3 regions of the Streptomyces sp. NPDC014882 genome follow, and region 3 is predicted to be linked to each of the others. Evidence: riboswitches for the same ligand, from Rfam matches in the RefSeq annotation. Region 3 holds a riboswitch; each other region holds the start of a gene.
The links. A riboswitch is a leader RNA that binds a small molecule or an ion and turns the genes downstream of it on or off. The one in region 3 is predicted to bind cyclic di-AMP.
Positions count from the first base shown of each region.

Region 1: linked by a shared signal. The riboswitch ahead of ACF09K_RS25230 (peptidoglycan DD-metalloendopeptidase family protein) and the one ahead of ACF09K_RS24145 (M23 family metallopeptidase) in region 3 are both predicted to bind cyclic di-AMP.
Region 2: linked by a shared signal. The riboswitch ahead of ACF09K_RS02010 (NlpC/P60 family protein) and the one ahead of ACF09K_RS24145 (M23 family metallopeptidase) in region 3 are both predicted to bind cyclic di-AMP.

Region 1 covers NZ_JBIBWL010000012.1:105,075-111,704, forward strand. The annotation lists gene ACF09K_RS25210 (aspartate aminotransferase family protein) at 1-598, shown strand, start outside; gene ACF09K_RS25215 (helix-turn-helix domain-containing protein) at 681-1,310, shown strand; gene ACF09K_RS25220 (DUF6126 family protein) at 1,307-1,429, shown strand; gene ACF09K_RS25225 (tyrosine-protein phosphatase) at 1,529-2,326, opposite strand; cyclic di-AMP (ydaO/yuaA leader) riboswitch at 2,829-2,986, shown strand; gene ACF09K_RS25230 (peptidoglycan DD-metalloendopeptidase family protein) at 2,991-4,025, shown strand; gene ACF09K_RS25235 (SGNH/GDSL hydrolase family protein) at 4,270-5,055, shown strand; gene ACF09K_RS25240 (TetR/AcrR family transcriptional regulator) at 5,287-5,907, opposite strand; gene ACF09K_RS25245 (Glu/Leu/Phe/Val dehydrogenase dimerization domain-containing protein) at 5,949-6,630, opposite strand, start outside.
Region 2 covers NZ_JBIBWL010000001.1:445,718-452,347, reverse strand. The annotation lists gene pcrA (DNA helicase PcrA) at 1-2,072, opposite strand, end outside; cyclic di-AMP (ydaO/yuaA leader) riboswitch at 2,304-2,478, shown strand; gene ACF09K_RS02010 (NlpC/P60 family protein) at 2,487-3,662, shown strand; gene ACF09K_RS02005 (tellurite resistance/C4-dicarboxylate transporter family protein) at 3,830-4,804, shown strand; gene ACF09K_RS02000 (hypothetical protein) at 4,782-5,135, opposite strand; gene ACF09K_RS01995 (NlpC/P60 family protein) at 5,630-6,630, shown strand, end outside.
Region 3 covers NZ_JBIBWL010000011.1:112,662-119,291, forward strand. The annotation lists gene ACF09K_RS24135 (M16 family metallopeptidase) at 1-75, shown strand, start outside; gene ACF09K_RS24140 (M16 family metallopeptidase) at 72-1,460, shown strand; cyclic di-AMP (ydaO/yuaA leader) riboswitch at 1,673-1,840, shown strand; gene ACF09K_RS24145 (M23 family metallopeptidase) at 1,854-2,609, shown strand; gene ACF09K_RS24150 (GntR family transcriptional regulator) at 2,797-3,489, shown strand; gene ACF09K_RS24155 (HPr family phosphocarrier protein) at 3,824-4,105, opposite strand; gene ACF09K_RS24160 (GNAT family N-acetyltransferase) at 4,285-6,630, shown strand, end outside.

The DNA of each region.
Region 1 (6,630 bases), on a different contig from region 3:
CGTCGCCAAGGCGCTCTCCGGCGGCTACGTGCCGGTCGGCGCCACGCTCGGCAAGGACTGGATCTTCAAGAAGGTCTACTCCTCCATGGACCGGGTGCTGGTGCACTCGGCGAGCTTCGGAGCCAACGCGCAGGCCATGGCGGCCGGACTGGCCGTGCTGTCCGTCATGGAGGACGAGCAGATCGTCGCGAACGCCCGCGCGACCGGGGAGCTGCTGAAGTCCCGGCTCACCGCCTTGATCGACAAGTACGAGCTGCTCGCCGACGTCCGCGGGCGGGGCCTGATGATCGGCATCGAGTTCGGAAAGCCCCGCTCGCTGAAGCTGCGCGGCCGCTGGACCATGCTCCAGGCGGCCCGCAAGGGCCTGTTCGCGCAGATGGTGGTCGTCCCGCTGCTCCAGCGGCACCGCATCCTCACCCAGGTATCCGGCGACCACCTGGAGGTGATCAAGCTGATCCCGCCGCTGGTCGTGGGGGAGCGGGAGGTGGACCGGTTCGTGGCCGCCTTCACCGAGGTGATGGACGACGCGCACCAGGGAGGCGGACTCGTCTGGGACTTCGGCCGGACGCTGATCAAGCAGGCGGTGGCCAACCGGTAGGGCGGCGGGACCCTCTCCGAGAGTTCTTTGCCTCTCAGGCAAGAAATTTGCCGCAGAGGCAAAGGTGCGGCTGAATGAGGGTATGAGCCACCCCGCTGCGGAGGACGGGCCCGAGCCCGGACCGGTGCACGACCTCGGCGTCGTCGCGCCCCAGCTGCGCGCCCTGCGCCGGCGCGCCTTCCTCACCCTGGAGGGCGCGGCCCGCACGGCCGGGCTGTCGCCCGCCCACCTCTCCCGGCTGGAGACCGGGCAGCGCCAGCCCTCGCTGCCGATGCTGCTCGCGCTCGCCCGTGTCTACGGTACGACCGTCTCGGAACTGCTCGGCGAGAGGGTCGCCGACCGGGACGCCGTCGTGCGCGCCGCCGACATGGAACCCACCCACGCGGGCGGCTGGACCTACCGGCAGTCCGGCGCCCCCGGACGGGGCATGCAGGCGCTGCACGTGCAGGTGCCGTACGGCTCGCAGAGCGACATCGTGCGGGTGCACCCCGGCGAGGAGTGGCTGCACGTCCTGCGCGGGCGGCTGCGGCTGCGCCTCGGGGACACCACCCATCTGCTCGGGCCCGGCGACAGCGCGCACTTCGACTCGCTGACCCCGCACCGCATCGCCGCCCAGGACCCCGACGGGGTCGACCTGCTGTTCGTCCACACCCTGTTGCAGAGCCCGACGGCCGCACTGTGCCTCGGCCCCACCCCTGGAGAGACGCCATGACCGACATGGAGGAGAAGTTCCCCCGGAGCCTGTGGATCCGGCTGATCATCTACATCGCGGTGGGGCACCTCTTCGCCGGGTTCCTCTGGCTGCTGTTCGAGGTCGGCGCCAAGCAGTAGACCGCCGGGCGGCGGAGCGCGGAGCCGCAGACCGTCGAGTGGCGGTCCGCCGGGCCGCAGACCGCCGGGCGGTGGAGGCCGGACGCCGGGAGCGCCCGCTCAGTCGAGCAGGTGCTCCCGGAGCCGTTCACGGGTCTCCGGAGCCAGCCCGAGGCCCTGCTCCAGGTAGGCCTCGACGCCGCCCCAGGTGTCCTCGATGGTGTGGAACGCGGCCGCGAGGTACTCGGCGCGGGCGTCGAAGAGGGGGCTCAGCAGCTCCATGACCTCGGGGGAGTACGCCTCGGCGGAGGTGCCGCTGCGGCGCACCTTGTAGCGGCGGTGCTTGGCGTTGGACTCCAGGTAGTCGGCCAGGATCGCCTCGTGCTCCACGCCCACCGCGAGCAGCGTCACGGCGATGGACAGGCCGGCCCGGTCCTTGCCCGCCGCGCAGTGCATGAGCGCCGGGACGCTGTTCTCGGCGAGCGAGTGCAGCACGCGCGAGTGCTCGCCCGTGCGCTCCGTCATGATCGAGCGGTAGGAGGCGATCATCCGGCCGGCCGCCTTGCCTTCGCCGAGGATCTCCCGCAGCTGGTCGATGTCGCCGTCGCGGACCATCTTCCAGAACTCGGCCCCGTCCGCCGGGTCGGAGAGCGGCAGGTTCACGTTGCGTACGCCCGGCAGCTCGACGTCCGGGCCCTCCAGCCGCTGGTCCGCCGCGTTGCGGAAGTCGAAGACCGTGTGCAGGCCCAGCGAGGCCAGGAACGCGGCGTCCTCGTCGGTGGCGTGCGCGAGGTGGCCGCTGCGGAACAGCACGCCGTGGCGGACCCGGCGGCCGTCGACGGTCGGCAGGCCGCCCACGTCCCGGAAGTTGCGCACTCCGGCCAGCTCGGGCTCGGTCGACGGGATCTGCTGCGTCACGGGGGCTCCTCCCGGTCATGGGTCCCGGTCGGCGCGACTCGGCATGGCCACCGGAACACCTCTTGACCATACGACACGGATGCCTGGGGCAAACGGATCCCCGACCGGGCCTCCGGGACCCCCGCCGGTCCTGTGCGCGCCAGGGTTCCGGCCCCGGGCTACCTCAAGGGGCCGATTGTCCGTTCACGCCACATCTGGGGTTTCTGCCCGAATTGAAGCCTTCGTTCCAACTCGCTCTGGAATAAGGCGTTCTGTGGTTCCCGTGCGTGAGCAGCGTCATATCCGTGACCCTGCGTCGCCCGTCATGCTCACGTAATACGACTGTTTCTCAAGGTTGTTCACCGGAAAACCGGCCTTTCGATTGACGCAGGGTGACCGGGAATTCCCCCGGGGGATCAAGAGGAAGCCCCGGTGAGTACAACCTTCGCTTGTCCCTGTGCGTCGTGGTCGCTTACGTTCCAGACCAATCCGGACGGACGCCCAATCCTGCCGCCGCCCGGAGCCCGCACACTCACCCGTGAACGGCAGGAGCGGGGGACCCACAGGCAGTACCGCCTGTTCCGGTCTCCGGAACGGCTAGGGGTAAAGCCGCGCCCCGGCGCGGCCGGACATCTCCAGTCCGCACCCGACAGCTCACCTCGCAGGCGCCGGAGAGGAATTCGCCATGCCCGCCAAGGGTAAGCACCGCCGTCCGAAGCCCCAGCGCTTCACCCGCTCCATCGCCGCCGCCGGCACCGGTGGCGCCGCGCTCGCCCTCCCGCTCATCGGGGCGACCGGTGCGCACGCCGCGCCGTCGCAGTCGGCGACGCAGGCGGTCTCCGCGGTCTCCGGGCTCTCCGCCGCCCCGGAGAAGGCCGTCCAGGCCGTCCCCGCGGCGCAGACGTCCGCGCGGTCCGCCACGGGCACCACCACCTACACGGTGCGGTCCGGCGACTACCTCTCCAAGATCGCGGACGAGCAGGACGTCAGCGGCGGCTGGACCCGGCTCTACGCGGACAACCGCGAGGCCGTCGGGGAGGACCCGTCGCTGATCCACCCGGGTCTGAAGCTGTCGATCGGCAAGAAGGCCCCGACGGGCACGACCAAGTCGCCGTCTCCTTCCTCCGGTTCTTCCGGTTCCTCCTCCTCGTCGAAGCAGTCCTCGGGCTCCTCCGCGAAGTCGTCCGGGGCGTCGGAGTCGTCGCGGTCGTCGTCCTCGAAGTCCTCCTCCTCGGACTCGTCGGACTCGTCGAAGGCGTCCTCCTCGAAGGCGTCCACCACGCGGGCCGCCGGGAACGCCACCGCCGCCACCGGCTTCGCCCTCCCGGTGTCCGGCGCGACCGTCGGCACCCCGTACAAGATGTCCGGCAGCATGTGGTCCAGCGGGTACCACACCGGCGTCGACTTCGTCGTCCCTACCGGCACCTCGCTCAAGGCCGTCGGCGCGGGCACGGTCGTCTCCGCGGGCTGGGGCGGCGCGTACGGCAACCAGGTCGTCGTCAGGCTCGCCGACGGCTTCTACGCCCAGTACGCCCACCTGTCCTCGCTCTCCGTCTCGGCCGGCCAGTCCGTCTCCGCCGGCCAGCAGGTCGGCCTCTCCGGCGCCACCGGCAACGTGACCGGCCCGCACCTGCACTTCGAGATCCGCACCGGCCCCGGCTACGGCTCGGACGTCGACCCGGTCGCCTACCTCCGCTCGCACGGCGTCTCCGTCGGCTGACGCACCTCCCGGCCTCCCGCCGACACGCCGCCGAAGGCCGGTCCCGATTCCCGGGACCGGCCTTCGGCGTTCCGGCCTCCGGTGTTCCGGCGTTCGGCGTTCCGGCCTTATTCCCGCATTGGCCAAGTCTTTAGGAGTGGCTTATCTCACCGCCCGTCAACCCCTGCCTACGGTCGCGTAGGTCACATTCGAAGGTGAATCATGAACGGCTGTGGCAGACGATTCGAAGAATGACAACAGCTCAGTGATCGGGTCGTACGTGGCGGTGGGGGACAGCTTCACCGAGGGCGTAGGCGACCGCGGTCCCGACGGGGGGTTCGTCGGCTGGGCCGACCGGTTCGCGGTGCTCCTCGCGGACCGGCGGCCCGAAGGCGACTTCCGGTACGTCAACCTCGCGGTGCGCGGCAAACTGCTCGACCAGATCGTGGCGGACCAGCTTCCGCGAGCGGTCGAGCTCGCGCCCGACCTGGTCTCCTTCTGCGCGGGCGGCAACGACATCCTCCGGCCCGGCACCGACCCCGACGAGGTCGCCGAACGCTTCGAGCGGGCGATCGCGGCCCTCACCCGGGCGGCCGGCACCGTCATGGTGACGACCGGGTTCGACACCCGCGGCGTCCCCGTGCTCAAGCATCTGCGCGGCAAGATCGCCACCTACAACGGGCACGTGCGCGCCGTCGCCGACCGGTACGGCTGCCCGGTCCTCGACCTGTGGTCGCTGAAGTCCATCCAGGACCGGCGGGCCTGGGACGGCGACCGGCTCCATCTCGGGGCGGAGGGGCACACGCGGGTGGCGCTGCGCGCCGGCCAGGTCCTCGGCCTGGAGGTGCCCGCCGACCCGGAGCAGCCCTGGCCGCCGCTCCCGCCGCGCGGCACCCTGGAGATCCGGCGCGACGACGTGCAGTGGGCGCGCGAGTACCTGGTGCCGTGGATCGGGCGCCGGCTGCGCGGGGAGTCCTCGGGCGACCACGTGACCGCCAAGGGCCCGCTCTCGCCCGACGACATCAAGATGCGGATCACCGCGGTGGCGTGAGCCGACCGGCGCGGCCGGCCGGTCCCGGCGGCGGCCGGCCGGCCGCGCCCCGAGCGGACCGAGCGTGGGTGCGGGTGCGGGTGGGAGGCCGAGGGTGGCCCTGCCGGGCAGGGCGGCCGGTGCCGCCCGATCCCCGCTCCCCGCTCCCCGCTCCCCGCTCCCCGCTCCCCGCCGCCCGGCGCCCGGTGGCGGTGCGCGGACCCGCCCGGCCCGGTCTCAGTGCTCCCGGTCTCAGTGGTCCCGGCCGCCCGACGGCTCCGCCGCCAGGCCCAGTTCGCGGCTCAGCGCCTCCTCCGCCCACTCCCGCACGCGGATCCGGGGCACCGCACCGTCGTAGGACGTGAGCTGTACGGCGAGGCCGTCGAGGAGGGCCGTCAGGCGCAGGGCCGTCCCGGCCGGGTCGGGGCAGCGGAACTCGCCCGCGGCCACCCCCTCCGCGATCACCTCGGCGAGCGCGGCCTTCCACCGCCGGTCGAGGCCGCGGGCGACCTCCCGCAGCGCGGGCTCGCGCAGCGACACCGCCCAGCCCTCGATCCACAGCCGCCAGCCCTTGGCCGACCCCGTGGGGGCGTACCAGCGCACCGCCGACCGCAGCCGGCGCAGCGCGGTCGTCCGGCGGCCCAGCAGCCTGCGCAGGTGGGCCAGGTCGCCCTCGGCGGCGTAGGCGAACGCTTCGGCGACGAGCCGCTCCTTGGTGGAGAAGTGGTAGAGCACCAGCGCGTTGCTCACGCCGAGCGCCGAGGCCACGTCGGCGATCCTGACCGCCGCCACGCCCCGCGCCTCGATCTGTTCGACGGCCGCCCGCAGCAACTCCTCGCGCCGCTCGGCCACACTCAACCGGACCCTTGCCACGCCGTCACCCTACACAGGGCCCGCGACCTGCGCGGACGCCGTCAGCGGTGGTGGCCGAAGCGCTCCGCGACGGCCGCCAGCCGCTGCTCGGCGAGGGCGTGCGCGGCCTGGCGCGGGGTCGTCCCGCCGGACTCCGCGCGCTCCAGGACGCGTTCCACCAGCGCGCGCATCGAGCGCCGCGTGTGGGCGAACGCCTCCGCGGCGTCCGCGCCGATGTCGCCGAACAGCGTCCACCACCACCAGGCGTTCGTACCGGAGTTGACGACGACGTCCGGCAGCACGCTCACCCCGCGCGCGTGCAGCAGTTCCTCCGCCTCGGGCAGGACCGGCATGTTGGCCGCCTCGGCGATCCAGCGCGCGGTGATCCGTTCCTGCTCCAACGGCCCGATCGCGTACGACACGGCGGCCGGCACCAGCACCTCCGCCTCGGCCGACAGCCAGGCGTCGCCCGGGAGTTCGGCGAAGCCCGGGCGCAACGCCCCGCGGTCGACGGTTCCGTGGGCGTCCCGCGCGGCCAGCAGTTCCTCCACGTCGAGGCCGGCCGGGTCGGCGATCGTGCCCTTGACGTCGGCGACGGCCACCACCGTCAGCCCCGCGCGCGCGAGGAAGCGCGCCGTCGCCCCGCCCATGGTGCCGAACCCCTGGAGGGCCACCCGGGTGCCGGCGTACGGCACCCCGGCCCGGTCCAGGGCCGTGAGCACGGACTCGGCGACCCCGCAGCCG
Region 2 (6,630 bases), on a different contig from region 3:
CGGGTGATGCCGACGTAGGCCAGGCGGCGCTCCTCCTCCAGCTCCTTGGTCTGGCCGAGGGCGCGCATGTGCGGGAACACGCCGTCCTCCATGCCGGTGAGGAAGACGACCGGGAACTCCAGGCCCTTGGCGGTGTGGAGGGTCATGAGCGTGATGACGCCGGAGCCGTCCTCGCTCTCGTCCGGGATCTGGTCGGAGTCCGCGACCAGCGCGACCCGCTCCAGGAAGTCGGAGAGCGAGCCGGTCGCCTCGCCCTCGCCGGACTCCTGCTCGAACTCCAGGGCCACGGCCGCGAGTTCCTGGAGGTTCTCGATGCGGGTCTCGTCCTGCGGATCGGTGGAGGCCTGCAACTCGGCCAGGTAGCCGGTGCGTTCGAGCACGGCCTCCAGGACGGTCGCCGGTCCCGCTCCCGACTCGACGACCGTGCGCAGCTCCTCCATCAGCGTGTTGAACCGCTTGACGGCGTTCGTGGAGCGCGCGGCCATGCCGTAGGCCTCGTCGACGCGCTTGAGGGCCTGCGGGAAGCTGATCCTCTCGCGCTGGGAGAGGGCGTCGATCATCGCCTCGGCGCGTTCGCCGATGCCGCGCTTGGGCACGTTGAGGATGCGGCGCAGCGGGACCGAGTCCTCGGGGTTGGCGAGGACGCGCAGGTAGGCCAGGACGTCCCGGACCTCCTTGCGCTCGTAGAAGCGGACGCCGCCGACGACCTTGTAGGGCAGGCCGACGCGGATGAAGACCTCTTCGAAGACGCGGGACTGGGCGTTGGTCCGGTAGAAGACGGCGACGTCGCCGGCCTTGGCCTTGCCCGCGTCCGTGAGGCGGTCTATCTCGTCGGCGACGAACTGCGCCTCGTCGTGCTCGGTGTCGGCGACGTAGCCGGTAATGCGCGCGCCCTCACCCGCGTTGGTCCACAGGTTCTTGGGACGGCGGGACTCGTTGCGCTCGATGACGGCGTTGGCGGCGGTGAGGATCGTCTGGGTGGAGCGGTAGTTCTGCTCCAGCAGGATCGTGGTGGCGTCCGGGTAGTCCTCCTCGAACTGGAGGATGTTGCGGATGGTCGCCCCGCGGAAGGCGTAGATCGACTGGTCGGCGTCACCGACGACGCACAGCTCGGCGGGGGGCAGGCCGTCCTCGCCCGAAGGCGCGTCCACCGGCTGTCCGACGGAGCCGACGAGCTCCCTGACCAGGGCGTACTGGGCGTGGTTGGTGTCCTGGTACTCGTCGACGAGGACGTGCCGGAAACGGCGCCGGTAGTGCTCGGCGACGTCGGGGAAGGCGCGCAGGAGATTGACCGTCGTCATGATCAGGTCGTCGAAGTCGAGGGCGTTCGCCTCGCGCAGCCGCGACTGGTACATGGCGTAGGCCTGCGCGAGGGTCTTCTCGAAGCCGTCGGCCGCCTGGACGGCGAAGTCCTCCTCGTCGATCAGCTCGTTCTTGAGGTTGCTGATCTTGGCGCTGAAGGACTTGGGCGGGAAGCGCTTGGGGTCGAGGTCGAGGTCGCGGCAGACCAGGGCCATCAGGCGCTTGGAGTCGGCGGCGTCGTAGATCGAGAACGACGAGGTGAAGCCGAGCCGCTTGCTCTCGCGGCGCAGGATGCGCACGCACGCGCTGTGGAAGGTCATCACCCACATCGCGTTCGCCCGCGGGCCGACGAGCTGCTCGACGCGCTCCTTCATCTCGCCCGCGGCCTTGTTGGTGAAGGTGATCGCGAGGATCTGGCCGGGGTGGACGTGCCGCTCGCCGAGGAGGTGGGCGATGCGGTGGGTCAGGACACGCGTCTTGCCCGAGCCGGCACCGGCGACGATGAGCAGCGGGGTGCCGGAGTGGACCACGGCCGCGCGCTGGTTCTCGTTGAGCCCTTCCAGGAGCGCCGCCGCGTCGACCGGGGGGCGCGGGGCGCCGTCGCGGTAGTGGGTGTCCCGGTCCGGCGGCACGTCGAACTTCCCGCCGAACAGATCGTCCGGAACCGGTTCCGGAGAGTGATCGTCCTCGGGCGGCGGCGGGGGTTCCTCGTCGTGGCCGCGGGGGGCCTGGAGGTCCGCCAGGAAGCTGTCGTCAAAGAGGCTGCTCATCGCTCTCCGAGTCTAGGCCGCCCCACCGACAACCCGGAGCCGTCCGGGAAACATCCCGGCCCCTCACCTTCCGGCGCCCCCCTTGCACCGTCGGTGACCGCGGACGGCAAACCCTCCGGAGGTCACGAAAATGTATCGGGCATATCACCCACCAACCTTCACAGGGGGCACACCGGTTGGCTACCGTGCCGGGCAGGCCGCTCGACCCCTTCCGGCGAACCTCGCCGGGCCGCGCGGCCTCCGCCGAGTCCGGCGTGCCCCGCGGCAGCCGGAGCCGGGGACCCACCGAGACCTTGGGGTGAATCGGCTCACTCCCCTCCGGGGAGGACGGGCCGTAGGGCAACCCTTCCGAAGCATCCTCGCCCGAACCCGACAGCTAACCCGGTAGGCGGAGCATGGAAGGAGTCGCCTCCCTTGGCGTCGCAGCACCGCAAGCCGCGCTCCACGAGCACGCGCACGGCAGGCATCCGTACGCCCGCTCTCGCCACCGCCGCCCTCACCTCGGTGGCACTGCTCTCGCAGACGGCCACCGCCGCCCCCTCCGCCGACGACAGGCCGAGCCTGGAGGAGGTGGAGAAGAAGGTCGACGACCTCTACCGCCAGGCGGAGTCGGCCACCGAGAAGTACAACGCGGCCAAGGAGAAGACCGGCAAGCAGCGCAAGAAGGTCGACGCCCTCCTCGACGACGTCGCACAGCGCGCGCAGAAGCTCAACGACGCGCGCGAGGAGCTGGGGTCCTACGCCGCCGCCCAGTACCGCACCGGCGCCTCCGCCCCCGACACGGCGACCCTCCTGCTCGCGGACTCCCCGCAGGACTACTTCGACCAGACGCAGCTGATGGGGCGGGTGACCGACCGCCAGAAGGGCGCGGTCGACGACTACTTCGCCGACCAGGCGGAGACGATGAAGAAGCGCCGGGAGGCCTCCGAGAGCCTCCGGACGCTGACCGACTCGCAGGACGACCTGAGGACCGCCAAGGCCGCCGTCCAGAAGAAGCTCGGCTCCGCCCGCGCGCTGCTGTCGCAGCTGACGGCCGAGGAGAAGGCCCGGCTGGCGAAGATCGAGGAGCGGAAGCGGCAGGAGGCCGCCCGCAAGGCCGCCGAGCTGGCCGAACAGCAGGCGGCGCAGGCGGCGGCCGCGCGGCAGGAGAGCGCCGGCGCGTCGGATACGGCGGGCACCGGCACGTCGACGCCCTCCCCGTCGCCCTCCCCGTCCACGGGTTCCTCGTACGCCACCAAGGCCGAGAAGGCGCTGGCGTTCGCCCGCGCGCAGATCGGCAAGCCGTACGTGTGGGGTGCGACCGGTCCGGACTCCTACGACTGCTCCGGTCTCACCCAGGCCGCCTGGAAGGCCGCCGACGTCTCCCTGCCGCGCGTCACCTACGACCAGGTCGATGCCGGCACGACCGTCTCCCTCTCCGCCGCGCAACCCGGTGACCTGGTCTTCTTCTACTCCGACGTCACCCATGTCGGCATCTACGCCGGCAACGGCATGATGATCCACGCCCCGAAGCCCGGCGCGTACGTGCGCGAGGAGTCGATCTACTACGACGGGGAGTCGTCGATCCACAGCGTGGTCCGGCCCGCCTGACGAAGCACCGCGCGCGGGGCCGGACACGAGGTCGGGTACGAGGTCACGGCACCGCGCGCGTCCCCGCGCACCCCGCGCACCCCGGGTGTCCCGCACCCGCGCGTATTTCGCCGCCCCCGCGCGCGTGCCCCCGGCGAAGCCGCCGCACGCTGCCTAGCATCGGCGGCATGCCCCGCACCTCTTCCCTCCGCGCCTGGTGGGCGCGGCGTCCGCCGGCGGCCGGGGCCGCCGTGATGGCGACCGGCATCCTGTCGGTCGGCCTGCGGCAGACGGGGCACGACGTCCTGTCCCGCATCGCCCTGGCGCTGACCTGCGCGGCCTGGCTGGCGCTGGCGGCGGACTTCGTCCTGCGGCTGGTGCGGGAGCGCGACCGGTGGCGGGCCGAGGCGGTCACGCCGGGGTCGCTCACGGCCGTGGCGGCCACCACCGTCCTCGGCACCCGGCTCACCGCGGCCGGCCGCCCGGTGCTCGCCTGGACGCTGCTGGTCCTGGCCGCGGTGCTGTGGCCGGTGCTCCTGGCGAACGTCGTACGGCACTGGGGCCGGCGCATGCCCGGCTCGGTGTTCCTGTGCTGTGTGGCGACCCAGGGGCTCGCGGTGCTCGCGGCGAGTCTGGCGCGGGCCGGGTCGGTGGCCTGGCCGGCGCACGCGGCACTGGCGCTGTTCTGGCTCGGCCTCGTCCTCTACGGCCTGGCGCTGGTCCACTTCGACCCGCGGCAGGTGCGGGAGGGACCCGGGGACCACTGGGTGGCGGGCGGGGCGCTCGCCATCTCGGCGCTGGCCGGGGCGACGCTCCTGGCGGCCGGGGACGGCGGCCCGTACCTGTGGAACGCGGACGACCGCGACGCCCTGCGCACGGTGACCGTCGCGCTGCTGGTGCTCGACCTGGCCGGGTACACCGTGCTGCTCGTCGCGGAGGTGCTGTGGCCGCGGACGCGCTACGACGTGCGCCGCTGGGCGACGGTGTTCCCGATGGGGATGACGGCGGTGGCGACGCTGTCGGTCGCCGCCGCCGTCGACGTGCCGTGGCTGAAGGGCCCCGGGGAGGTGCTGCTGTGGGTCGCGGTGGCGGCGTGGTCGGCCGTCGCCGCGGGCGCGGTCGCGGACGGGCGGGCGTCGCTCAGGTCCAGAGCACCGCGATGAAGACGTTGGCCGTGGTCAGCAGTCCGACCAGGCCGAACAGGAGCTTCTCCACCCGCTCGTCGTCCCGCTTCACGTAGACGAGGCCGAGGATCACGATCAGCAGGGCCAGCTTCACGCCGATCTTGACGTTGTCGACCTCGTGGCCTTCCGCCTGGTGGAGGCCGACCAGGATCACGCCGGTGACCAGCATCGTCGCGGCGCCGTGCAGCATCGCGGGGACGAAGCGGGCCGTGCCCTGCCCCATCGCCTTCATCTGCGTGAGGAAGCCGCCGAGCAGCGCGGCGATGCCGACGATGTGCAGGCCGACGAAGAGGTGGATGAGTAGCTCCATGAGGCCGGATGCTAGCCACCGGGCCGGACGCCTCCCGACACCGGCCCGCTCCCACCGCCCCCCCCCTGCGTACCCCCGTGCGCCGCGCGGCACCGTATAGCAGCGTGCCGCTCCGGGGTGCCCCGGATCCACCGCATCGGTCGGCCCGCCGCGTGAAGACGACGACTTGGGACCGGCGGTACGGCCACTTCCGGTCACCCGGCAGTCCACTCCCGTCACTTCCGTACATCGCGTCACCGGACCGGCACGAACGGGCCTAGCGTCCTCCCCCAGGTGACCGACTTCCCACCGCCGCCCGGACCGGGGGCGGCAGTCGGACACCACCGCCGAGAGTCCGGCGGCGCTCCGCTCCCCCGTGCGGGCGTCGCCGGGCACGTCAGCCGCACCGCGCGGCCGTGCGTCCGCTCCCCCGGCGGCCGTGGCCGTCCCCGCACGGCCCCGGCCGCCGGCGGCCGTACCGACGAGGCGGTCGACGAAAGGACGTGCAGTCTTACGTGGCAGCGCACCGCAAGCCCCGTCAGCGTTCGGCCGGCGGCCACACGGCCCGCGCGGCGGCGACCCTCGCCCTCGCCGGGGTGGCCGGCGCGACCGCCTTCGACGGGGTCGGGCACGCCGAGCCGAATCCCACCCCGGCCCAGGTGAAGGCCGAGGTGGACAAGCTGTACCAGGAGGCCGAGGCCGCCACCGAGAAGTACAACGGCGCCCGGGAGAAGGCGACCACCGCCGAACGGCGGCTGGAGACGCTGCGCGACGAGGCCGCGCGCAAGGAGGCCCGGCTCAACACGGCCCGCGAGGCGCTCGGGACGATGGCCGCGGCACAGTACCGCGGCGGCGGCCTCGACCAGGCGGTGCAGCTCGCGCTCTCCGACGACCCGGACCGGTACCTCGACGACGCCGCCCTCGCCGAACGGGCGGGCGACCGCCAGTCCGCCGCCGTCACCCGGGTCGGCAGGCAGCTGCGGGAGATCGAGCAGCTGCGCGGCGCCGCCCGCGTCCAGCTGACCTCGCTCAAGGCGCGTCAGGCGGAGCTGAAGCGGCACAAGAAGACGATCACCGACAAGCTGGGCGCCGCGCGGCGCCTGCTGAACCGGCTCACGGCCGAGGAACGGGCGCGGCTCACCGCGGACACGGGCGGCGGGACGGACACCCGTGCCTCACGGACCTCGGCGGGAGCCCGCGCCGGCCTGCCCGCCCCCGGCGCGGCCACCGCGGCCGGCCCCCGTGCGGCGGCGGCCGTCTCCTACGCCTACGCCAAGCTGGGCAGCCCCTACGTGTGGGGGGCGACCGGCCCGAACGCCTTCGACTGCTCGGGCCTGGTCCAGGCGGCGTACCGCTCGGCGGGCGTCTCCCTGCCCCGCACGACGTACGCCCAGATCGACGCCGGGCGCCGCGTCTCCCGCTCCGAACTCCGGCCGGGCGACCTGGTGTTCTTCTACCCCGGCATCACCCATGTCGGGCTCTACATCGGCAACGGCAGGATGATCCACGCCCCGAA
Region 3 (6,630 bases):
ACCGAGCCCACTGAGCCCGCCGAGCCCGCCGAGAACACCGCCGACGAGGACGAGAACGAGGAGGCGGCCCAGTGACCGAGCTCGCCGCGATGGACTTCCACCCCCAGCCCCAGGCGGGCGAGGCCAGGCCCTGGGCGTTCCCCGCCCCCGAGCGCGGGACGCTCGACAACGGCCTGACCGTCCTGCACTGCCACCGTCCCGGACAGCAGGTCGTCGCCGTCGAGGTCATCCTCGACGCCCCCCTGGACGCCGAACCGGCCGGTCTCGACGGCGTCGCCACGATCATGGCGCGGGCCTTCTCCGAGGGCACCGACAAGCACTCCGCCGAGGAGTTCGCCGCCGAGCTGGAGCGCTGCGGCGCCACCCTCGACGCGCACGCCGACCACCCCGGCGTCCGCCTCAGCCTGGAGGTCCCGGCCTCCCGGCTGGCCAAGGCCCTCGGCCTCGTGGCCGATGCCCTGCGGGCGCCCGCGTTCGCCGACAGCGAGGTCGAGCGCCTCGTTCGCAACCGTCTGGACGAGATCCCGCACGAGCTGGCCAACCCCTCCCGGCGTGCCGCCAAGGAGCTCTCCAAGGAGCTGTTCCCGGCGACCGCGCGCATGTCGCGTCCGCGCCAGGGCACCGCGGAGACCGTCGAGAAGATCGACTCCGCCGCCGTACGCGCCTTCTACGAGAAGCACGTCCGCCCCGCCACGGCCACCGCCGTGGTCGTCGGCGATCTCACCGGGATCGACCTCGGCGCGCTCCTGGGCGACACCCTGGGCGCCTGGACGGGCTCCGCGGCCCAGCCGCGACCGGTGCCGCCCGTGACCGCCGACGACGCCGGGCGGGTCGTCATCGTGGACCGTCCCGGCGCCGTCCAGACGCAGCTGCTGATCGGCCGCATCGGCGCCGACCGGCACGCGCGCGTGTGGCCCGCGCAGGTGCTCGGCACGTACTGCCTGGGCGGCACCCTCACCTCCCGGCTGGACCGCGTCCTGCGCGAGGAGAAGGGCTACACCTACGGCGTGCGCTCCTTCGGGCAGGTCCTCAGGTCCGCGCCGGACGGTTCGGGCGCCGCGATGCTCGCCATCAGCGGATCGGTCGACACCCCCAACACCGGTCCCGCGCTGGAGGACCTGTGGAAGGTGCTGCGCACCCTCGCCGAGGGCGGTCTGACCGACGCCGAGCGGGACGTCGCCGTGCAGAACCTCGTCGGGGTGGCACCCCTGAAGTACGAGACGGCCGCCGCCGTGGCGGGCACGCTCGCCGACCAGGTCGAGCAGCACCTGCCGGACGACTACCAGGCCACGCTGTACCGGCAGCTCGCCGCGACCGGCACCGTGGAGGCCACGGCGGCGGTCGTGAGCGCCTTCCCGGTGGACCGTCTGGTGACGGTCCTGGTCGGCGACGCGGCCGCGATCAAGGCACCCGTCGAAGCCCTGGGCATCGGTGAGGTGAAGGTCGTCCCCGCGGAGTAGCGACGCGGACCGGTGACCGCGAGGCCACGCGCGCAGGAGCCCTGGTGGACGGATCCGCCACCAGGGCTCCTCGATGTCCGAATTGAGGGAGAGGCGGCCCGTCTGCCCTGTGGCATGCGCTACAAAAGCCGCGTTCTGTTTGGGGATCGGCCGCCGCCGCGTCTACCTTCAACCGGGCTGTTCGTCAGGCAGTGCGCCGCATCCGCGGCACCGGACAGTCATCGCCGAGTCCCCGCGTGGCGCGAGCCAGGGGAGCCGGGGACCCAACCAGACAGTCCCTGGGGTGAATCGGACGCCCGCGCGCACCGCGAGGGGGTCCGTAGGAGACCTTCCTGCTCCGAACCCGTCAGCTAACCCGGTAGGCGAGAGGGAAGGAAAGGACCGCTCTACTTCATGGCGTCCACTTGCGCCACCGGGAAGCACCGTCGTCCCAGCAGGATGAAGCGCACCACCGCCCGCGCGGCGGGCATCGCGGCGCTCACCACCACCGGCGTCATCGGCACCGTCGCCTCCGGCCCCGCCCTCGCCGCGGAGAAGGCCGTCGAGCAGACCGGCCTCGTCCCGGTCGTCGCCATCGGTGACACGGTCGCCCAGCGGATCGACGACCAGGCCGCCGCGCAGAAGCAGGCCGCCGTGGCGGAGGCCGCGCGCGAGGAGGCCGCCGCCCGGGCCGCGGCGAAGGTCGAGGCGGAACGCGAGGCCCGGGTCCGTGCCGCCCGCGCGGCCGAGCGCGAACGCCTGAACACCTTCGTCTCACCGATCAGCGGCTCCTACGTCTCCACCGGCTACCGGTCCGGCGGTTCGCTGTGGTCCTCCGGCAGCCACACCGGCATCGACTTCCACGCCGCCACCGGCACCCCCGTGCACGCGGTGGGCCTCGGCACCGTCGTCGAGGCCGGCTGGGGCGGCGCCTACGGCAACCAGGTCGTGATCCGGATGAACGACGGCACGTACACCCAGTACGGCCACCTGTCGTCCATCGGCGTCTCCGTGGGCCAGAGGGTGACCCCGGGGCAGCGCATCGCCCTGTCCGGCGCCACCGGCAACGTCACCGGCCCGCACCTGCACTTCGAGGCCCGCACCGGCGTGGAGTACGGCTCGGACATCGATCCGGTCGCCTACCTCCGCAAGCACGGCGTGAACATCTGACAACGTACGGCGACAGATCGTACGGCCCCGGCCCCACGGCCGGGGCTTTCGTCGTTTCCGGGACCGCTCTGTCCAAAAAATATCCCTGGATTCCGGCCCGCCATCGGAAATTCCCGCCGGTTGCAATAGAGTCACGGAACACACGTCAATCGTCGACGTTTCACGGGGATTAAGGCGGAGGTCGGTCATGCGTATTCCGGCGCACTCGGTGTGCACGGCCATCCGGGACGACATCGTCGCGGGTGTCTACGAGCGCGGCGGCCGCCTCACCGAGGAACTCCTCGCGCGTCGCTACGGCGTCTCGCGCGTCCCCGTCCGGGAGGCGCTGCGCACGCTGGAGGCGGAGGGCTTCGTCGTGACGCGGCGGCACGCGGGCGCGTGCGTCGCCGAACCGACCGAGCAGGAGGCCGCCGACCTGCTGGAGATGCGCGTGCTCCTCGAGCCGCTCGGCGCCGCCCGGGCCGCCCAGCGGCGCACCGAGGCCCACCTCAAGGTGCTGCGCGGCCTCGTCCGGCTGGGCCAGGAGCGTGCCAGGCGCGGCGGCAGCGACGATCTGCGCTCCCTGGGGGGCTGGTTCCACGAGACCCTCGCCCAGGCCTCCGGCAGTCACGCCCTCACCTCGACGCTCACCCAGCTGCGCCACAAGATCTCCTGGATGTACACGGTGGACGCGTCGGCCGCCCCGGCGGAGTCCTGGGCGGAACACGGCGCGATCGTGGACGCGGTGGCGCGCGGCGACGGGGAACGCGCGCGGGCGGTGACGGCGCTGCACGTCGAGCGCGCGCTCCCCGCGCACCGGCCGCGCTTCCCGGGCGGCGACCGCCAGGACCGTGTGAGGACTTCGCAACACGTCGTCAACATGTCCGGCCTCCGGAATTAACACGAGAGCCGTATACAAAGAAGGTAATTCGGCGGAGAGGTATTTCCTCCGCTCTTTTTCGCCGCGCCTCCGTGTTTACGGTGGTGCTCTCTTCGTGCGCCTTTCGCGCGCCCGTCGCACAGCTTTCGTGCGTCCTGCGCGCACCCGTCGCACGTTTTTCCGTCCGCCTTTTCGCCCGTTCTTCGTGAGGCCTTCGCGGGCCCTGCGGAACATCCGCGGCGCGCCTCCAACGGTTTCCGCCCGGCCCGCCGTGCCCCGGAAACGGCGGAGCCGCGCCGCCCGGACGGGGCGACGCGGCTCCGGTCCGCCCGCGCGTGTGCGCGTGGCGGCCGGCTCAGACGGTCTCGGGAAGCTCCTCGAGCCCCTCGGCGACCAGCTTCGCCAGGCGGTCGAGGGCGACGTCCGCGCCCTCGGCCTCCGAGGCGAGGACGATCTCCTCGCCGCCCTGGGCGCCCAGACCGAGGACGGCCAGCATGGAGGCCGCGTTGACGGGGTTGCCGTCGGCCTTGGCGATCGTCACCGGGATGCCTGCGGCCGTGGCGGCCCGGACGAAGATGGAAGCGGGACGGGCGTGAAGGCCCTCGGCCCAGCCGACGTTGACGCGGCGCTCAGCCATGTGATGCTGCCCTTCGGTGTTCAGGTTGTCTAGACCAGTGTTCCACACGTGAAGCGTGCGGAGGAGGGGGCCGTGCGGCCCCCTCCCGGCGTGGGCGTCGGATCGCGGCCTCGATCCGACATCCGTCCCCCACAGACTGCCTCGCGCCGTTGCCGTACGCGAGCCGTAGTCTGGGGCCCATGCAGAGCGCGTCGGACCGCCACGAGTACCCCGCCCACTGGGAAGCCGACGTGGTGCTGCGCGACGGCGGCACCGCACGCATCCGCCCCATCACCGTCGATGACGCCGAGCGCCTGGTCAGCTTCTACGAGCAGGTGTCGGACGAGTCGAAGTACTACCGCTTCTTCGCGCCCTACCCGCGACTGTCCGCCAAGGACGTCCACCGCTTCACGCACCACGACTTCGTGGACCGGGTGGGACTCGCGGCCACGGTCGGCGGCGAGTTCATCGCCACCGTACGCTACGACCGCATCGGTGCCGACGGGGCGGCCGCCCCGGCGCCGGCCGACGAGGCCGAGGTCGCGTTCCTCGTGCAGGACGCCCACCAGGGCCGCGGTGTCGCCTCCGCGCTCCTCGAACACATCGCGGCCGTCGCGCGCGAGCGCGGCATCCGGCGGTTCGCCGCCGAGGTGCTCCCGGCCAACACCAAGATGATCAAGGTGTTCACGGACGCCGGCTACACCCAGAAGCGCAGCTTCGAGGACGGCGTCGTGCACCTGGAGTTCGGCCTCGAACCCACCGAGCGCTCCCTCGCGGTGCAGCGCGCGCGGGAGCAGCGCGCCGAGGCCCGCTCCGTACGGCGGTTGCTGGCGCCCGGCTCGGTCGCCGTCATCGGCACCGGCCGCACCCCCGGCGGCATCGGCCGCAGCGTCCTCGGCAACCTCCGCGAGGCCGGCTTCACCGGTGACCTGTACGCCGTGAACAAGGCCTTCCCCGAGGACCTCGAGGAACTCGACGGCGTGCCCGCCCACCGCTCGGTCCGCGACATCGACGGGCACGTCGACCTCGCGGTCGTGGCCGTCCCCGCCGACCGCGTCCCCGAGGTCGTCGCCGAGTGCGGCGAGCACGGCGTGCAGGGACTCGTCGTCCTGACCGCCGGGTACGCCGAGAGCGGCCCCGAGGGGCTGGAGCGCCAGCGCGAACTCGTGCGGCACGCGCGCGCGTACGGGATGCGCCTCATCGGCCCCAACGCCTTCGGGATCATCAACACCTCCCCGGGGGTACGGCTGAACGCGTCACTGGCCCCGCAGATGCCGCGTCCCGGCCGGATCGGCCTGTTCGCCCAGTCCGGCGCGATCGGCGTCGCCCTGCTCTCCCGGCTGCACCGGCGCGGCGGGGGCGTCACCGGGATCACCGGGGTGTCGACGTTCGTCTCCTCCGGCAACCGCGCGGACGTGTCCGGCAACGACGTCCTCCAGTACTGGTACGACGACCCCGACACCGACGTCGCCCTGATGTACCTGGAGTCCATCGGCAACCCGCGCAAGTTCACCCGACTCGCGCGGCGCACGGCCGCGGCCAAGCCGCTGGTGGTGGTCCAGGGCGCGGGAACGGCCCCCCAGGGCCACGCCGTACGGGCCACGCGCCTGCCCCGCGCCACGGTGTCGGCCCTGCTCCGCCAGGCCGGGGTCATCCGCGTGGACACCATCACCGAACTGGTCGACGCGGGCCTGCTGCTGGCACGCCAGCCGCTGCCCCGGGGACCGCGCGTGGCCATCCTCGGCAACTCGGAGTCCCTGGGGCTGCTCACGTACGACGCGTGCCTCTCCGAGGGCCTGCGCCCCCAGCCGCCGCTGGACCTCACCACGGAGGCGTCGGCGGAGGACTTCCACGCGGCGCTGGCGCACGCCCTGGCCGACGAGACGTGCGACGCGGTCGTGGTGACCGCGATCCCCGCCATCGGCGAGGCATCCCCCGACGACGGGGAACTGGCGCAGGCCCTGCGCTCGGCCGCGGCCACCGGTCCCGCCAAGCCGGTGCTCGTGGTGCACGTGGAGCTGGGCGGCCTCGCGGAGGCACTGTCCGCCGCGACGAGCACCGCCCCCCGCGCGCGCACGGCACCCCCGGCCCCGGCGGCGGCCGAGGCCGAGGCGACGGGAACCGGGACGACCGGGGCGGTGACGGCACCGGCCGGAACGACGCCCGGGGCGTCGGGAACCGGGCCGACCGGCTCCGCCCCGGCGGCGACCGCGCCGACGACCCCGACCGGCACACCCCCCGCTCCCGCCGCCGCGCCCGGCGAACCCGCCGAGCGCTCCCGGACCTCCGGGGACGCCCACCTCATCCCCGCCTACCCCGCCGCGGAACGCGCGGTCCGCGCCCTCGCCGAGGCCGTGAAGTACGCGCAGTGGCGGCGCGAGGCCGCCGACCCCGGCAAGGTGCCCGAGCACGAGGACATCGACGAGAAGGGTGCCGCCGCGCTGATCGGCGGGCTCCTCGCGCGCGGACAGGGCCTCACCCTCGGCACCGAGGAGACCAGCGAACTGCTCGGCCGGTACGGCATCCCGGTCCGCCGGGCCGTCCCC